4 regions of the Rhizobium sp. BK379 genome follow, and region 1 is predicted to be linked to each of the others. Evidence: predicted binding sites of a transcription regulator. Region 1 holds the regulator's gene; each other region holds the start of a gene.
The links. The regulator LexA, encoded in region 1, represses DNA repair genes until DNA is damaged. The targets are predictions, from matches to a motif close to TGTTCNNNNTGTGTTCNG.
Positions count from the first base shown of each region.

Region 2: a site for LexA is predicted at 2,583-2,600, ahead of FHT93_RS07750 (UvrD-helicase domain-containing protein). Genes of this name have one in related genera too.
Region 3: a site for LexA is predicted at 1,942-1,959, ahead of FHT93_RS12175 (2'-5' RNA ligase family protein). Genes of this name have one in related genera too.
Region 4: a site for LexA is predicted at 2,826-2,843, ahead of FHT93_RS14775 (PA0069 family radical SAM protein). Genes of this name have one in related genera too.

Region 1 is NZ_JACIAD010000001.1:211,038-215,520, reverse strand. Features, by position in the region: gene FHT93_RS01205 (methyl-accepting chemotaxis protein) at 1-741, shown strand, start outside; gene kdsA (3-deoxy-8-phosphooctulonate synthase) at 755-1,603, opposite strand; gene FHT93_RS01195 (VOC family protein) at 1,600-2,487, opposite strand; gene lexA (transcriptional repressor LexA) at 2,683-3,408, shown strand; gene FHT93_RS01185 (ComEC/Rec2 family competence protein) at 3,389-4,483, opposite strand, start outside.
Region 2 is NZ_JACIAD010000001.1:1,493,021-1,497,503, reverse strand. Features, by position in the region: gene FHT93_RS07750 (UvrD-helicase domain-containing protein) at 48-2,540, opposite strand; gene FHT93_RS07745 (hypothetical protein) at 2,713-2,982, shown strand; gene FHT93_RS07740 (YoaK family protein) at 2,992-3,669, opposite strand; gene FHT93_RS07735 (glyoxalase) at 3,700-4,483, opposite strand, start outside.
Region 3 is NZ_JACIAD010000002.1:237,043-241,525, reverse strand. Features, by position in the region: gene guaA (glutamine-hydrolyzing GMP synthase) at 1-763, shown strand, start outside; gene FHT93_RS12180 (ParA family protein) at 1,137-1,856, shown strand; gene FHT93_RS12175 (2'-5' RNA ligase family protein) at 2,168-2,638, shown strand; gene FHT93_RS12170 (succinylglutamate desuccinylase/aspartoacylase family protein) at 2,709-3,770, shown strand; gene FHT93_RS12165 (TIGR03364 family FAD-dependent oxidoreductase) at 3,873-4,483, shown strand, end outside.
Region 4 is NZ_JACIAD010000002.1:763,895-768,377, forward strand. Features, by position in the region: gene FHT93_RS14765 (F0F1 ATP synthase subunit B) at 1-482, shown strand, start outside; gene FHT93_RS14770 (ribonuclease HII) at 626-1,318, opposite strand; gene FHT93_RS14775 (PA0069 family radical SAM protein) at 1,600-2,757, opposite strand; gene FHT93_RS14780 (glycosyl transferase) at 2,897-3,415, shown strand; gene FHT93_RS14785 (hypothetical protein) at 3,598-3,912, shown strand; gene moaB (molybdenum cofactor biosynthesis protein B) at 3,936-4,483, opposite strand, start outside.

The sequences.
Region 1 (4,483 bases):
CGCGAAATCGCGCTCAGCACCAATGATCTGGCACAGCGCACCGAGAGCCAGGCAGCTTCCCTCGAACAGGCGGCTTCGGCACTGGATCAGATCACGGTCACGGTGAAAAACTCCTCGGAGCGGGCCCATGAAGCCAATGCGATGATGTCAGCCACGAAGGAGAGCGCGGCGCATTCCGCCGAGATTGTTCGTGAAGCAGTGACTGCCATGGAGAAGATCGAGGACTCAGCGGTCAGGATCGGCGATATTATCAACGCCATCGATGAGATCGCCTTTCAGACCAATCTTCTGGCGCTCAACGCGGGTGTCGAGGCAGCACGCGCCGGAGACGCGGGGAAAGGCTTTGCCGTCGTCGCTCAGGAAGTCCGCGAGCTCGCCGGACGCTCCGCCAATCTCGCCAAGGAGATCAAGCTTCTCGTCGAGACGTCGTCGCGACAGGTTTCCGCGGGTGTTGCACTTGTCAACCGTACCGGCGAGGCACTCGGCGATATCGACCGCCAGGTGCTGCAGGTGACGGCGCTGATCGAAGCGATCGTGCGCTCGTCTTCGGAACAGTCGGTCGCGCTCGTCGAGGTCAACGCTGCCGTCAACCGGATGGATCAGGTGACCCAGCAGAATGCAGCCATGGTCGAGGAAACGAACGCCGCATGCCAGGAGCTCGGCACCGAGGCGTCCCAGCTCGGGCGCATGCTCTCCCGCTTCGCACTGGAGGAAAAGCGCCCGTCCCGCGCGGCAGCCTGATGCCGCCCGCTGTTCAGGCGGCCTTGGCGATCGCGTCGAAGGCGAGAAGCTTCTCGAGAAGTCGCGGCATGTCCTTGAGGTAGACCATGTTCGGCCCGTCGCAGGGGGCGTTATCAGGATCCTGATGGGTCTCGATAAAGACACCGGCAACGCCGACTGCCACGGCTGCACGGGCCAGCGTCTCCACGAACTGCCGCTCACCTCCGGAGGTTTCCCCCTGCCCGCCAGGCTGCTGGACTGAATGCGTGGCGTCGAAAATGACGGGGGCGCCCGTTGCCGCCATGATCGGCAGTGAACGCATGTCGGAGACCAGCGTATTGTAACCGAAGGACGCACCGCGCTCGCAGAGCAGAATGTTCGGATTGCCGCTCTGGTTCAGCTTGCCGAGCACGTTCTTCATGTCCCAAGGCGCCAGGAACTGGCCCTTCTTGACGTTGATAACGCGGCCGGTCTTGGCAGCCGCGACCAGGAGATCCGTCTGGCGAGACAGAAAGGCTGGTATCTGCAGGATATCGACGACCTTACCCACTTCGGCGCATTGTTCTTCGTTGTGGATGTCGGTCAGAACCGGAATGCCGAGTTCTTTCTTGAGATCGGCGAAAACTTCCAGCCCCTTTTCAAGGCCGACACCGCGTTTGCTCGACAAGGAAGACCGGTTCGCCTTATCGAAGGAGGTCTTGTAGACGAGCCCGATGCCAAGCTTGGCGCAGAGTTCCTTCAATGTGCCGGCAACCATGAACGCATGATCGCGGCTTTCCATTTCGCAAGCGCCAGCAATCAGCGACAGGCGTGAAGCATTGGAGAAGGTGACCTTACCGGCGCCTTCGCCGACCGTCACCACGGAGTTGGTAGTAGAGCTCATGATGTTTCCTCAAAGGCGAAGAGTACGCCCTGGCCGGGCGCAGGCTTCACCAGAATACGGTTGCCCTTGCGTGTATAGGTCACCCCGTTAGCAGCCAAATGCGCTTCTGTCACGGCCAGATCGCCGACAGCAAAGCGGATCGCCCGACCGCGCAGACCACGATCGGTATCCGACGTGGCAAGATCGAAATAAGCCTCCAGCCCTTCCGGGGTCATCAGGCTGATCTTTGCGTTTCCGGTGGGCACGTCCAGCCCGAAACTCGTGACCTCAGTAGATGCGCCTTTTGCCGTGGAGCGAACGAACTCACCGAAGGCTGTCGGCTCGGGGGCCGCGAGCGCGATCTCGGCAATGCCTGTGACACCATTGGCATGGGTCTCAAGCGCGGTCCGGTCGGCAGGAAGCGGATTGACGCGTTCGACTGCGAAGAGAAAGAAATCCGGTGCCCGCAAGTCGCCAGCGAAGGCCAGCCGGAAGCCGGCAATATTCTCCGTGCCATCCGGCATTTTAACAGGGCGCTCGAACTGCAGCACAGAACCGGCACTCATACTGTCCTTCACAAATCGAGCATGTTCGTGCTTTGCATCTGCCGTCGCAAAGGCAATCGCGGACAGTCCTTCGCTGCCGCAGCGGAAGCGAAAAGCTTGATTGCGGGCGGTGAACACATTGCCATCGTGTGCTGCCTCCTCGCTCTCTTCGACGCTCGCGACACCCAGGGGCTCCAGATAGGTTTTGTCGGCAAAGAAAACGCAGGCATTTTCGGTCCCAAAAGGATGACGGGCATCCGGCGCCACAGTGAAACCAACCTTGCCCAGTCTTTCGCGGGCAAGGTCGATATCGGTAACCGGCAAAACGAGATGATCGATTGCAAGCGTATCTTGGCTCATTAGGTCCCCTCCAACAGTCACAAGGAGATGTGCTTCAGCAGGTGTTGCGAGACAAGGCCGGGAAGGCCCGGGCGCGAGAAAAATAAAATTCTCACCAGAATGGACAGAAGTTTTACGAAAATTTAGCTACTTGCAGAACACATATGGAACATATAGTGTCCGTTCTGGATTTGTTTCAAGACTGGGGTGCACGCCATGCTTACGCGCAAACAACAGGAACTCCTTCTTTTCATTCACGAAAGGATGAAGGAGTCAGGCGTTCCTCCGTCTTTCGACGAGATGAAGGATGCTCTGGATTTGGCCTCGAAATCCGGCATTCACCGGCTGATCACGGCGCTTGAGGAACGCGGCTTCATTCGCCGGCTTCCGAACCGCGCACGTGCGCTCGAAGTCATCAAACTGCCGGAGGCCTACAGCCCCAGCCTGCAGCCACGTCGCGGCTTTTCACCGAGCGTCATCGAAGGCAGCCTCGGCAAGCCGCAGCCCGTTGCAGCGCCCGCTCCGGCAAAGCCAGCGCCTGCTACCGATAACGGCAACTCGGTCTCCGTCCCGGTCATGGGCCGTATCGCCGCCGGTGTGCCAATCTCGGCAATCCAGAACAATACGCATGACATCACCGTTCCTGCCGATATGCTCGGCTCCGGCGAACATTATGCGCTCGAAGTTCGCGGCGACTCGATGATCGAAGCCGGCATCTTCGATGGCGACACCGTCATCATCCGCAATGGCAGCACCGCCAACCCGGGTGATATCGTCGTTGCCCTCGTCGACGACGAGGAAGCAACACTCAAGCGCTTCCGCCGCAAGGGCGCATCGATTGCGCTCGAGGCTGCAAACCCTGCCTATGAGACCCGCATTTTTCCGCCGGATCGAGTGAAGGTTCAGGGAAAGCTCGTCGGCCTCATTCGCCGCTATCACTGACCGGTGACTGGCTTGCGTCTGCGAATGTATCGCTGCGCCAGTCATAGGCGCGGTGGCGCATCCAGGGGCGTTGCAAGGGGCCGAATGCGGTTGCGACATCGATTCCACTATCTGTGAAGCGAAGCTCGACAGAACCTGTCTTGCGCAGCGTCTCGCCGGTAAAGAGCAGCGCGCCGGAACGACAACGGTCGAAGCGCAATCGGACAGGGGTTACGACAATATCGGCCGTATCGCAGGCTGGCCCGAGATAGGCAGCATTTTCGATGACAGTCAGTTTCTTTCCATTGCCCAGCAAGGCAGTACACCAGGCGCGCTTTTGGCAAGAGAATCGTGACGTAGGGCTGATGGCGAGTACCTGCCTCATTGCCTCTCTGGCTTCATTCTGTTGATCGGGTGACAGCTGCAATCTTTTGCCATCTGACATGGTGGGTGTCTTGGTTGCTTGAAGCATAACCGGCTTCTGATGCTCTTCGATGGCAAGTGCCCTCTGCCATTGTTCGAAAATGAAGGCTGGCGGCTTTTCACGGTTTGAAGCCATTGCCTCTCCATCGATTACAGCGACCAGGCTGCCGTCTTCCGAGATGGCGACGTCGGGCACCGCTTCTGATGGAAGCAACACAACAGCGAACGTTGAAACAGTGATTATCGCGGTTCCGATATGCCGCAACCGGGTTCTGAGCAAGGTCAGCAACAGGAAGCCGAAGACGGCTGCCGGAAAGTACCAGCCGGGTAAGCGGGCAACATCTATATTGCCGCCCCACCCCGCCACCGCCTTTGCAATGGCGATCACCAGGTCTAGCCCGAAGCCTGCCACCGGCCATAGCCAGCCATCCAGACCAAAAGGCATCAGCAGCATCGCCAGCATGCCGGCCGGCATGACGATGAAGGAAATAACCGGCATGGCCGCGAGATTTGCCGGCAAGCCGTAAGCAGTCAGCCGGTGGAAATGTTCGATCGAAAACAGCGCCGTCGAGAACCCACCGATGAGAGACGTCAGGAAAATGCCGCCGAAGAAGCCGCCGACCATGAAGAAAGGTTTCATGATCGGAAGTTTGGCAAAGGCATTCTCCCTCAT
Region 2 (4,483 bases), 1.3 Mb from region 1:
TCGGCTGCGCATGTGATTCCCGACCACACGCCAAGGAAGGTGAGCGGTCAGACCCGCTCTACAAATCCGTCGAGCACCCTCTTCTGGCCGGCGCGATCGAAATCGATCGTCAGCTTGTTGCCTTCGATGCCAGATATGGAGCCGTTACCGAATTTGATGTGGAAGACGCGGTCGCCGAGGGCGAAGCGTGAGGGTTCGGTGGCTGTGGATTTCGCCACCAGTTCGCCCTCGATGGTGCGGCCGCGCGGGCCGCTTTCGCCGTAACCGATGCGTTCCACGGCATGGCCGGAGCGTGTACCCCAGTTGTCGCGGGTGGCGTCGGTCTTGTTGGCCTGGGCGCGTTTCCAGCCCGGCGTCGAATAGGAATTGGCGAAGGGGTCGGCCTTGTCGAAGCGGGACTGGCCATAACCGCCGCCGCGGCCGTAGCCACCGTAATTCTGCTCCATCTCGGCCACTTCCACATGGGTTTCCGGCAGTTCGTCGAGGAAACGGGAGGGGATGGTCGATTGCCAGAGGCCGTGGATGCGGCGGTTGGAGACGAACCAGATGTGGCAGCGGTGCTTGGCGCGGGTGATGCCGACATAGGCGAGGCGGCGCTCTTCCTCCAGGCCGGCACGGCCGGATTCATCGAGGGAGCGCTGATGCGGGAAGAGGCCTTCTTCCCAGCCGGGCAGGAAGACGGTGTCGAATTCGAGGCCCTTGGCCGAGTGCAGCGTCATGATGGAGACGGCGTCGAGATTTTCGTTGGTCTCGGCATCCATGACGAGGGAGACGTGCTCGAGGAAGCCGCGCATGGATTCGAAGCTGTCCATGGAGCGGATGAGTTCCTTGAGGTTTTCAAGGCGACCCGGCGCTTCGGCGCTCTTGTCGTTCTTCCACATGTCGGTATAGCCCGACTCTTCGAGGATCTGCTCGGCAAGCTCGGTATGTGGTGTGTTTTCAAGCAGTTCCTGCCAGCGGCGGAAAGATTGAATCACGTCGAAAAGGGCTTTGCGGGCCTTCGGCTTCAGCTCGTCCGTCTCGATCATGTCGGCAGCGGCCGCCAGCATCGGGATATCGCGGGCACGGGCATAATCATGAAGCGCGCGTACCGTCGTATCGCCGAGGCCGCGTTTGGGCGTGTTGATGATGCGCTCGAAGGCGAGGTCGTCGGCCGACTGCGAGACCAGGCGGAAATAGGCCATGGCATCGCGGATTTCGAGGCGCTCGTAGAAGCGGGGGCCGCCGATGACGCGGTAGTTCAGGCCAAGCGTGACGAAGCGGTCTTCGAATTCGCGCATCTGGAAGGAGGCGCGCACCAGGATCGCCATGTCGTTCAGCAGATGCTTCTTGCCGTCAGCATCGCCGCGCTGCAGGCGCTCGATTTCCTCGCCGATGGCGCGGGCCTCTTCCTCGGAATCCCAGGAGGCATGCACCTGCACCTTGACGTCGTCAGGATCGGAGCGATCGGTGAAGAGCGTCTTGCCGAGGCGGCCTTCATTATGGGTGATGAGATGGGCGGCGGCACCGAGGATATGGGCTGTGGAGCGATAGTTGCGCTCCAGCTTGATGACCTTGGCGCCTGGAAAATCCTTTTCGAAGCGCAGGATATTGTCCACCTCAGCGCCACGCCAGCCATAGATCGACTGGTCGTCGTCGCCGACGCAGCAGACATTCTGTGGCTCGCCCTTGGCGCGCTGGGCGAGAAGCCGCAGCCACATGTATTGGGCGGTGTTGGTGTCCTGGTACTCGTCAACGAGGATGTAGCGGAACTTCTGGTGATATTCCTTCAAGAGGTCCGGTTGCTTGCGGAAGATCGCGATCGGATGCATCAGGAGATCGCCGAAATCGCAGGCGTTCAGCGTCGACAGGCGGTTCTGATAGGCGAAATAGAGATCGCGGCCGCGGCCATTGGCAAAAGCGCGCGCATCTCCCTCAGGAATATCGGCAGGGCCGAGGCCCTTGTTTTTCCAGGTATCGATCATGCCGGCGAACTGCTTGGCCGGCCAGCGTTTGTCGTCGAGGCCTTCGGCCTGGATCAGCTGCTTGATGAGGCGGACCACATCATCTGTATCGAGGATGGTGAAATCGGAGCGCAGGCCGACGAGCTCGGCATGGCGGCGCAGGAGCTTGACGCCGATCGAGTGGAAGGTACCGAGCCAGGGCATGCCTTCAACGGCGCCGCCGACGAGAAGCGCGATACGCTCCTTCATCTCGCGGGCGGCCTTGTTGGTGAAGGTCACGGCGAGGATCTGCGAGGGGAAGGCGCGGCCGGTCTGGAGAATATGGGCGATGCGGGTGGTGAGCACGCGCGTCTTGCCGGTGCCGGCGCCGGCGAGCACGAGAACAGGGCCTTCCAGCGTCTCGACTGCTTCGCGCTGTTCCGGGTTCAGGCCGGTGAGATAATCGGGGCGGCCGCCGTCGCGGGCTGCCATGGCGCGGGCGGCAATGCCGCCGCCGGCGGCGGGCGCCCTTGCTGGAGCGGCAGGCTGTTGCGGCTTGCGCGGCGCATCGCCCGGTTCCTCGTCGAAGAAGGGCATATCGTCGAAACTATTGCTCATGGCGCGTAATGTAGTGATTCGGGAAGGAAAGACCAGAAAAGATGTTCTGCTTTCATTCCCAGCGGCTGCGCTATCCTCAGCAGGTTTGGTTGCCCGGTCGGGAAGCCTGCGCAGGAGTTGTGGTCCTCCTGGACCTCAACTATGGTTTCGCGCCAGCCGTCGGGAGAGCCATATGCATGTCATCGCCATTCTTGCCAATCTGATCCTGCTGATCGCCGTTGTCGCGCTGATCGCGGCGAATGGTTTGCCGGACAGTGGTGAAGGCCTCGGAACCGTCCTCGCCGCCATCGTGTCTCCCGTGTTGAGCACGATCGCCTTGCTGCGCCGCAATGGATCGGTTGCTGAACTCATTTCGCTTGAGATTCGGGCACGCAAGGCGACACTGCGACAGCGCATTGCCGTGGCTGAGGCTGCGACCGCCGGCAGCGGCATCGGCGGCTAAGCGCTGTTCTCAGGCAGCCTTCGGCCCGGCAAAGGCCAGGCAGACCGACACCAGGGCAAAGAGCGGCGGTAGCGCCAGGCACCAGATGCCGACGGTGGCAAAGAGCAGGGCGGCCAGGCCGCAGCCGAGCGCGAAAGCGGCCACTGCAATTGCCATGCGCGACAGGCGGCCTTTCACTGTCTTTGCCTGATCTCCTGACATGCCATGGGCGAGATCGCCGAGATCGATCATGATCTGCGTCGTCGTGCCGGTCATCAGCGTGCTCGGCGGTGACGCGCCGAGATGGATGCGGTGAGCGGCGTTCTGGACCGCCATGGCGATGACGAGCAGCATGCCGGTTGCGACCAGCGGCAGGCCATCCGGATTGGTGAAGGGCGAAAGCCAGATGGCGCAGGCGCCGCCAGCGATCAGGAACAATAGCTTGATGACGAGCAGGATGCGCAAACCTTTCTCGTCACCGGCGGGTACCTTGTAGGTGAGGTAGCGCAACAGGAGGATCGTCAGGCAGAAGACGGGCAGCGCCAGAAGCTTGGCGATGATGCCCGATGTGCCGTGGGTCAGCGCTGCACCGAGGGTGACGAAGTTGCCGGTGACATGGGCGGGAAAGAGACCTCCAAGTGCCAGGAAGCCTGCTGTATCGACATAACCACCGGTAAAGCTCAGAAGCACGGGCAGGGCTGGGCGCATCGGTCTTTTCCCCCTCTGTATATTCGTTCGTCAGTGTGCCGCGGCGGCGTGGATTTCGGCAATATAGCCGCCCGGAAATTCCACCATGGCTGCTCGGCGCTCGCCAGACTGATAGGGCTCGACGAGGATCTCGGCACCGCTGTCCCTGGCTTTCTGGAGCGTCGCGTCAAGATCGGCCGTCTCATAGCCGGTCATCTCGCGGCCGTAGGGGAAGGGCAGATGGCCGTCGGTGACCAGTACGGTCATGCGGCCGAAAACGGATTCGATGCGCAAGCGGTGAAAGGTCTGATCCGGAAGGCCGATCTCGATACCCGGCGCCTTCTCTTCATCGGAAACGACCCTGCCGTGCGAGAAGGCAAGGAAGGCGTGGGTGAAAGCCGCGGCCCGATCAGCCGACACGTAGACCCGGTTTTCCGGGACTGTCGTGAAGGCCGGATAATTCGGCGTGGTCGTGTGCCAGTAAAGCTGCATGTTGATGCCGCCCGGCCACTGGATGACGGCGTCGCGGCCGATCGGGTCGGGGAAGGCTGAGACGATCACATCGGCGCCGGCAGCCTTGGCGGCGGCCACGGCCTTGTCGAGATCGGTGACGAGGTAGCCTGTGCGTTCGCTTCCAAAGGGGTAGGGGATCGGCGTCTTGAAGCCGAAGAGCGAGACGGTGCCAACCGGTGTCTGCAGGAGCTGCGACGTGGTGCTGCTTGGCGTCGGCGTCACCGTTGCCGTCACCTGCCTGGTGCTGGTGCCGCCGAACGTGGCGAGGAAGCTCCTGGCGAAGGCGTCCACGTCGCCGGGGGCGACATAGACATGGGTCGTA
Region 3 (4,483 bases), on a different contig from region 1:
CGTCGTCGCCATGTTCCGCGAGCACTACAATCTGCACCTGATCCATGTCGACGCTTCCGATCGCTTCATCGGCGAGCTGGAAGGCGTTTCCGACCCGGAAACCAAGCGCAAGATCATCGGCCGCCTGTTCATCGAGACCTTCGAGGACGAGGCCAAGAAGCTCGGCGGCGCCGATTTCCTCGGCCAGGGCACGCTCTATCCCGATGTAATCGAGTCCGTCTCCTTCACCGGCGGCCCGTCGGTCACCATCAAGTCGCACCACAATGTCGGCGGCCTGCCGGAGCGCATGAAGATGCAGCTCGTCGAGCCGCTGCGCGAACTCTTCAAGGATGAGGTTCGCGCCCTCGGCAAGGAACTCGGCCTGCCCGACAGCTTTATCGGGCGACACCCCTTCCCCGGTCCGGGCCTCGCTATCCGCTGCCCCGGCGGCATTACCCGCGAAAAGCTCGACATCCTGCGGGAAGCCGATGCGATCTATCTCGACGAGATCCGCAAGGCCGGCCTCTATGACGCGATCTGGCAGGCTTTCGCCGTGCTGCTGCCCGTCCAGACTGTTGGGGTCATGGGCGACGGCCGCACCTATGAATTCGTCTGCGCGCTGCGCGCCGTCACCTCGGTCGACGGCATGACGGCGGATTTCTACCACTACGACATGGAATTCCTCGGCCGCGCAGCCACCCGCATCATCAACGAAGTCCGCGGCATCAACCGTGTCGTCTACGACGTGACCAGCAAGCCGCCTGGCACGATCGAGTGGGAATGAAGATCCCGGGAACCCGACACGGGTTCCCGTTTTGCCTCTGCTCCAGAGGAGCGTGAATGATAGGCAAAACAGCTGAACAGCGGGTGTTTCAGCATCTAGATCCTGCCAGAGCTAGAGTACTCAATTCTACTTATGAAAAACCGCTGCCGGTTTTATAGGGCTGCGTGCTGACCATCTCAGGCGTGGCTATCCTGAGGCCCCACCCTCATTGATTACCCCAAAAAAAATCAACCTCGGACAGCATGATGAGACAGCGCCACGCAAGGTTGCTGTTTGACCTTTTCGTCTCATCACTGTGAAAGCTGCTGTTCATAAAATCCGAGACGCACCTCTCCCAGGGATGATGCCGCCAACTCATCAACCCGAGGTATCGATGCCAATACTTACTTTTGCGAATACGAAAGGAGGCGCCGGCAAAACGACGGTCGCTCTCGTTCTCGCCACAGAACTGGCTCGCCGTGGCCATCGCGTTTCCGTTCTGGATGCCGATCCCCAGCAATGGGCCACACGCTGGCATCGCCTGACTGGTGACGCAGCGGAATTCGCTGTCGTCCCCGGTGTCACCGAAAATACGATCGAACAGCAGGTCAAGGACCTGAAAAAGCGTGGCGGCTACATCATCGTCGATCTGCCGGCCGGTCTGAGCCCGGCTATGGCGAAAGCCATCGGCTTTTCCGACCATGTGCTGGTTCCGGTCCAGGGATGCGCAATGGATGCCGTCGGCGGTGCGCAGGTGCTTGAGATCATGAAGCAGCTTGCTGCCCAGCATGATATCCGCATCCCGCATTCGGTCGTGCTGACGCGCATCAGCTCGATCATCACCACTCGCGCGCTGCTCGCGGTCAAGGGCCTACTCGCAAAGCAGCAGGTCAATATCGTCGACACGGCACTGATCGAGCGTGCCGCCTATCGCGACATGTTCGTTTCCGGTGGCAGCCTCTATACGATGGATCCTGCCCGCGTCAGCAATCTCGATAAGGCGCAAGACAATGCCCGTATGCTGGCAGACGATGTCCTTCGTCTCGCACCGCCGAAGGCAGCCCGCGCAAAGTCCGCCAGGAAGATGGCCGAGGTCGTCAAGAACGCTGCCTAATCCATGCCTCAAGGCTTGATTGATCCCAGCAGACGGCTGCCGCAAAGGTGGCCGTTTCTGTTTTGAGTATCCTCGCAGTAACGTATGTTCATGTTTTGTTCTTGACCGGAACGCCAATCCCAGTATGCTCCTCCTCGTAAAAACAAGGAGGCGGGCGATGTAGTCCGTAGTTCAAATGCCTCTTTCCACTCGATCCGAATAGCGCTGGCCCCCGGAAGAAATCCAATCTCGTCGGGAAATTTCACGACAGGATTTTCTTCGCACTTCGTCCAACTATCGAAGCGGCATCCGAGGCGCTGGATATCGCGCAAGTGTATCGCAATAGACATTCTCTGACCGTGCCCTCGCGGCCCAACGCACTGCTTCATGTCACGCTGAACGGCATCGGCGCCTACCGTCGGCTGCCGGATGATATCGTGTTCAGCGCTGAACAAGTCGCCGCGACAGTGCGCGTCCAACCGTTCGAAATTGTTCTCGACGAAGCCATGAGCTTCACGCATCCGGGCCAACCGCAAGCCTTCGTCATCTGCGGCAGGCAAGAAAACGAAGGCCTGCTGGATCTTCGCAACCAAATCCAGGAAGGTCTCTACGAGGCCGGACTACCCTATAATGTCGGCGGACATCTGACGCCGCACATGACGATGCTCTATGATCGCAAGACCGTTCTGCCCGAAAAGCTCGACCGACCCGTGCGCTGGATGGTACAGGAATTCCTGCTGATCCATAGCATCTACGGGAAGAGCGAGCATCGCGTCGTCAACCGATGGCCCCTGATCGGCTGAGCTGCGCTTGCACCGCGGGTGGGGATTCTTGTAAAACTCCCCACTCAATATGCACATGCGGAGCAAGACAGTGGACGTTTCAGAGATCATCCTCCCCGGCGATACACCAGGTATCGAATGGCGCTTGCCAGTCATGCGCTTCAATGGAAAGGATCCTGCAGCACCCAAGGTCTATATCCAGGCTGCCTTGCACGCCAACGAACTGCCGGGCACGGCGCTCGTGCATTTTCTCTGCGGCAAGCTGCGCCAGGCTGAAAGCGAGGGGCGGATCGCGGGCGACATTACGCTCGTGCCGCAGGCAAACCCCGTTGGAGCGGCACAATCGCATTTTGGTGAATTGCAGGGTCGCTTCGATCTGGGATCACGAACCAATTTCAATCGTGATTTTCCGCTGATCTCGATCCGTGATCGGGCAGAGCTGCTTGACGGATCCGATAATTACCCGGCTATAGATCGATTGAAACGAGAGCTGATATATATGGCGCTCGGGGCCGATCTGGTGCTCGACCTGCATTGCGATGATGAATCGCTGCAATATGCCTACATCGACGAAGCCTTCTGGCCGGAGGCTGCTGACCTTGCCGATGCGCTCCACATGGAAGCGGTGCTGCTTTCAGATGGCGAGAGTTCCGCCTTCGAAGAGGCGGTCGGTTTTGCGTGGAAGTATGAGGTGCCGGGCGAGCGTAAGGCCAAGCTTCCCGGCAAACTTTCGGTGACTGCGGAACTGCGCGGCCGCCGTGACGTCTATCCCGATATGGCCGAGAAAGACGCCGAGGGGCTGCTGCGCTTCCTGATCGGGCGCGGTGTGGTCAGCGGCAAAATTGCCGGAGACAAGACCTTCTCCGGACCAGCCGTGCCGCTAGACAATGTCGAGATCCTGCGTGCGCCGCAGGGTGGTACCGTGCTCTTCCACCGCAACGTCGGCGAGCATGTCTCGGAAGGAGAGCTTCTGGCGACGATCGTCACCCGGCCCGGCTTTGCCGAAGGGGATATCGATATCCGGGCGCCACAGGATGGGCTGTTTCTCACACGGACATCTGATCGCCTTGTGCGCCGGCGCGGCGACCTGATGAAGATCGCCGCCGACAAGCCAAGCAGGGCGACGCGAAAGGCCGGTACACTGGAAGACTGACCGGCGTTCTTTTCAACACGCGAATGTAAAGCTCGCGCAACTGTCACACAGGCTTCAAGAAAATCCGCCAAGCCGTTGCAGACATGTTGCGAAGGAGCTTTCATGCCGCATTACGACATTGCGATCGTCGGCGCGGGAATTGTCGGGCTGGCGCATGCGCTGGCGGCGGCAAAGCGCGGCAAACGGGTCGTCGTTGTTGACCGCGACGCCCAGGCAAATGGCGCCTCGGTGCGCAATTTCGGCTTTGTGACGGTGACCGGCCAGCAGGCAGGCGACTGCTGGAACAAGGCACGCCAGGCCCGCGATATCTGGGCCGAGATCGTCGATGACGCCGGCATCGACGTGCTGCAGCGCGGGCTGCTCCTTGCTGCTAGGCTCGACGAATCCGAAGCCGTCATCGATGCCTTCCTGCGCACTGAGATGGGCGAAGGCTGCGAAAGGCTGACGCTCGACGAAGGACGCCGGCTTGTGCCGGCGCTGCGACCGGAAGCGGGGCGCTTCACACTCTATAGCCCGCATGAACTTCGTGTCGAATCCCGCACAGCCATTCCGCTGCTCGCCCGCTATCTCGAAGTTAAATATGGCATCGAGTTCCGCCGCTCCACAGCAGTGAATGCCGTCGAACCGCCGCGGATAGAGACGTCAACCGGTCTGATCGAGGCGGAGACCGTGGTTGTTTGCCCAGGCGACGATTTCAAGAGCCTGTTTGCGGA
Region 4 (4,483 bases), on a different contig from region 1:
CTCTTGATGCAACTTTCTTCGCCCTCGTCGGCCTCGTTATCTTCCTGGCCCTGATGGTTTACCTGAAGGTTCCGGGCATGATGGCAAAGTCGCTGGACGACCGTGCCGATCAGATCCGCAACGAGTTGGCAGAAGCCAAGCGTCTGCGCGAGGAAGCCCAGCACCTGCTCGCCGAATATCAGCGCAAGCGCAAGGAAGCTGAAGCCGAAGCTGCCCACATCGTGGCGGCTGCCGAGCGCGAAGCCGAAATGCTGACCGCTGAAGCCAAGAAGAAGACGGAAGAATTCGTCGCCAACCGCACGGCTCTTTCCGAGCAGAAGATCAAGCAGGCCGAAGTCGATGCGATGAAGGCCGTTCGCTCTGCCGCAGTCGATCTCGCCATCGCAGCAGCCGAAGCCGTTATCGGTAAACAGGCCGATGGCAAGGTTCAGTCCGAACTCTTCGGTCAGGCCGTCGGCGAAGTGAAGACCCGCCTGAACTGAGCTGCAGCTCGATAGTATTGGAAAAGCCCCGCTTCGGCGGGGCTTTTTGTTTTTATTTGTGTTGGTTGTCTGGCTTGATGCGCGTGCCGGCGATGGCGGTTTCACACGAGCGGGCGGTCTTGAGATGCGAGTCACGACCGCGGCTACTCGCCAAGCATCTCGCCGTTCGCTTCGATCTCTACGCCATCCTTGCGCAGCGGCCGGAAGGTCATCCGGTGCAGCGAGCAAGGGCCATGCTTCTCGATACCGGAGCGATGCTGCGCGGTGCCATATCCCGCATGGGCGGCAAAACCATATTCGGGAAATACAAGATGTGCGCGCGCCATCATCCGGTCGCGCGTCACCTTCGCCACGATGGACGCGGCGGCGATCGAAACGGATCGGGCGTCGCCCTTCACCACAGCCTGCCCGGGGCAGTCGAGCCCGACAGGCACATCGAGCCCATCCGTCAGCACATAACTTGCCGGTACGGAAAGGCCGCAGATCGCGCGACGCATGGCGTCGAGACTTGCCTTGCGGATATCGGTTTCGTCGATGCGGGTGGAGCTGGAAGAGGCGATTGAAACCGTGGCGGTTGCAAGAATTTGGACGAACAGCTCCTCGCGCTTCTGCGCCGAAAGCTGTTTGGAATCGTTGAGACCTTCAGGAATGCGCTTGGGATCGAGGATCACGGCCGCAGCAACGACAGGGCCTGCCAGTGGTCCGCGTCCGGCCTCATCGGCGCCCGCGACGGGCCAGTGGCCGGCCTTGCGAGCCTTCAGCTCCAGCCGGAAATCCGGCACGAGGGGGACCTCTTCAAAGAGCAGAGGAGAATCGGGTGACGTGCGACGTTTCATGCGGTTGAACCTCGCACGCCAACCCGATTTCCTGCAAGCCCCCGGATCAGGGCGGCGACGGCCGGGGGCAGTCCGGCAGATGGTGCGGTCAGGGCCATCCGCAGGAATTGCGCAGGACAGAAGACGCAGGGCAGGTCTTCTTCACGTCTTGCGCAAGCTCACAAACAATTCCAGCAAAAGTGCGTAGCGGTTTCACGTCCGGAATTGCGTAAACAAACAAAGCAATTCCAGCAAAAGTGCATCGCGGTTTTGCGTTTTCGGAATTGCACGAAAATATCCAGTCACAGCAAAGAAAGTTGCACGCCGCTTCCATTCGGTGGCACGAAGAGATCGTCGCGCAAGGCAAGGCTTCGACGGGTCAACTCCAGCCGCTTCGCCGCCATCTCGAAGCGCCGGGCAATCTGCCACGCGTAGGGTCCGGCGCCTTTCATGCGCTTGCCGAACTCGGCGTCATAATCCTTGCCGCCACGCATAGAACGTACCAGCGACATGACATGACGGTAGCGGTCAGGATAGTTCTGCAGCAGCCAGTCGCGGAACAGGGGGCTTACTTCCAATGGCAGCCGCAGCAATACATAACTCGCTTCTTCCGCTCCTGCCGTTTTGGCGGCATCAAGAATGCGTTCCAGCTCATGATCGTTGAGCGCGGGGATGATTGGCGCGGCCATCACGGACGTACGCACACCGGCCTCGGAAAGCCCGCGGATCGCCTCCAGCCTGCGCGTCGGCGTCGAGGCTCGGGGCTCCATGAGGCGCGCAAGCTTGCGGTCGAGCGTCGTGACCGAAATGCCGACGCGCACGATGTTCTTCGCCGCCATCTCCGTGAGGATATCGAGATCGCGCAGGATCATCGCTGACTTGGTGACGATCGCAACGGGATGGTTCGCCTTGTTCAACACTTCGAGGATCTGCCGCATGATGCGCCATTCCTTCTCGATCGGCTGGTAGGGATCGGTGTTGGTGCCGATCGCGATGACGCGGACCTTGTAGCCGGGTTTGGCAAGCTCGCGCTCCAGGAGCTTCGGTGCGTCCGGCTTGGCGAAGAGCTTGCTCTCGAAATCCAGTCCCGCCGACAGGCCCATATAGGCATGGGTCGGCCGGGCAAAGCAGTAGATGCAGCCATGCTCGCAGCCTCGATAGGGATTGATCGACCTGTCGAAGGAAAGATCGGGAGACTCGTTGCGGGTAATCGCCGTGCGTGGCTTCTCGATCTGGACATCCGTCTTGAAGGGGGGCAGTTCCTCGAGCGTCTGCCAGCCATCATCGAAGGCCTCGCGCTGTGTCGGCTCGAAGCGGCCGGTGGGGTTCAGCCCCGCACCGCGACCGCGTCGCCGGTCGACTTCGACGCGCAGCCCCGAGGCCGCGATCATCGCGTCGGCAATATCTGCCTTATTGGCAGGCGCAAATGCGGTCTGCCCTGCAAGGGACTGTGGTCTCATCGGATTCTCCAGCGGCGAAAAACGTTCGATTTCGCTCGTTTTGATGATTATATTCCTATCGGCAAAAAGAGAACAATGCAAGAACAAAATAAGGAAAGTCACGCTGGCAAAATTTTGTGCGGCGCTCTATAAACAGGCAATGTTGACTGTTGTTCTTGAATGCCAGGATCAGGAACCTGAGCTGGCCCAGACCCTATCGGTATTGGTGGCGGGCGCCGTGGAAGGCCTCGTCAGTGACGTGGTCGTGCTTGATCACGGCTCCCGCGATGGCACATCGCGAGTGGCGGACGCTGCCGGCTGCCGGTTCCATTCGCAGTGGGATATCAAGGACATCATCCGATCGGCCCGTGGCGAATGGCTGCTTTTCGTCGAGCCGGGCGCAAGACCGCAGGCGGGCTGGATCGACGAAGTTTCGGAATATGTCGCCTTGAACAAGGTCCCTGCGCGCTTCACTGCCTCGCGCGGCTATCGACGTCCCTTCTTCCAGCGCGTCGGTCGTTCAAGGCCGCCGCTCGAACTCGGCTTGCTCATGCCGAAGAAGCTTGCCATTTCAGCGGCAAAGAGCGGCATGCGCTTGACCGAATTCGTCAAGGCACAGAAGCCACGTCAGCTTTCCAGCGAATTGATTCCCTCCTGGGTCGCCCGTGCCGCGCGGTAGCTACGGCACTTCCGCGATATCGCGCAAAAATGGCGGGCGATCGAATTTTGCGCTATAATTGGAGCATGGCGCCGCCGAAGCGCCTCGCTTCGTAACGGATGGCCATGAGATGCCGGTGAGCGGCAGAGCAGGTCAACGAAAATCTCCTCTTCTGCCGGGCTTCCGGCGAAAGGAGGTGCGTCATGCTACGCAATATGGTCCACGGCCTGCTGGCCGCCATACTGACGACATCGCTGATCGCGCATCCGCATCCGGCAGCATCGCAGATGATGCGCAGTTGCGCAGGCCGATCCGAGATCGTCAAATTTCTGGACAGCAACTTTGGTGAAAAGCTCACCGCAGTCGGGTTGATCAATCAGAACGCCATTCTCGAGGTCTATGCCGCCGAAAGCGGCACCTGGACGCTCCTCGTCACGGATGTTCATGGCATAAGCTGCGTGCTGTTGTCAGGCGACAGCTGGGAAACGATGCCCGCCCTGCCGGGTCTGGCAACATAGAGGACATCGCTGTCGCAGCCGGTCTATTTCGTCGCGCCGCGCTTCAGATGTTCGTCGAGCCGCGGCATGATCTCCACGAAATTGCAGGGCATCTGCCGGTAGTCGAGCTGCGCCTTCAATATACCGTCCCAGGCATCCTTACAGGCGCCGGGCGAGCCCGGCAGCACGAAGATGAAGGTGGCGTTGGCAACACCTGCCGTAGCGCGCGACTGGATCGTCGAGGTTCCGATCTTGTCGTAGGAAATCCGGTGGAACACGGCTGAAAATCCATCCATCCGCTTTTCGAAGAGCGGTTCCAGCGCATCGGGCGTCACGTCACGGCCGGTAAAACCGGTCCCGCCCGTGGTGATGACGACGTCGATTTCCTTGGCTTCCGTCCAGGCACGCACGCGGGCGGTGATCCTCTCGCGGTCGTCGGGAACGATATCGCGGTCGATCAGCTGATGTCCGGCTTCCGCAATTCGTGCCGCCAGCGTGTCGCCGGATTTGTCATCGGCCGGCGTACGCGTATCCGAAACAGTCAGAACCGCTATGCCGAGCGGAATAAAAGGTCGTTTTTCGTCCAGGCCTG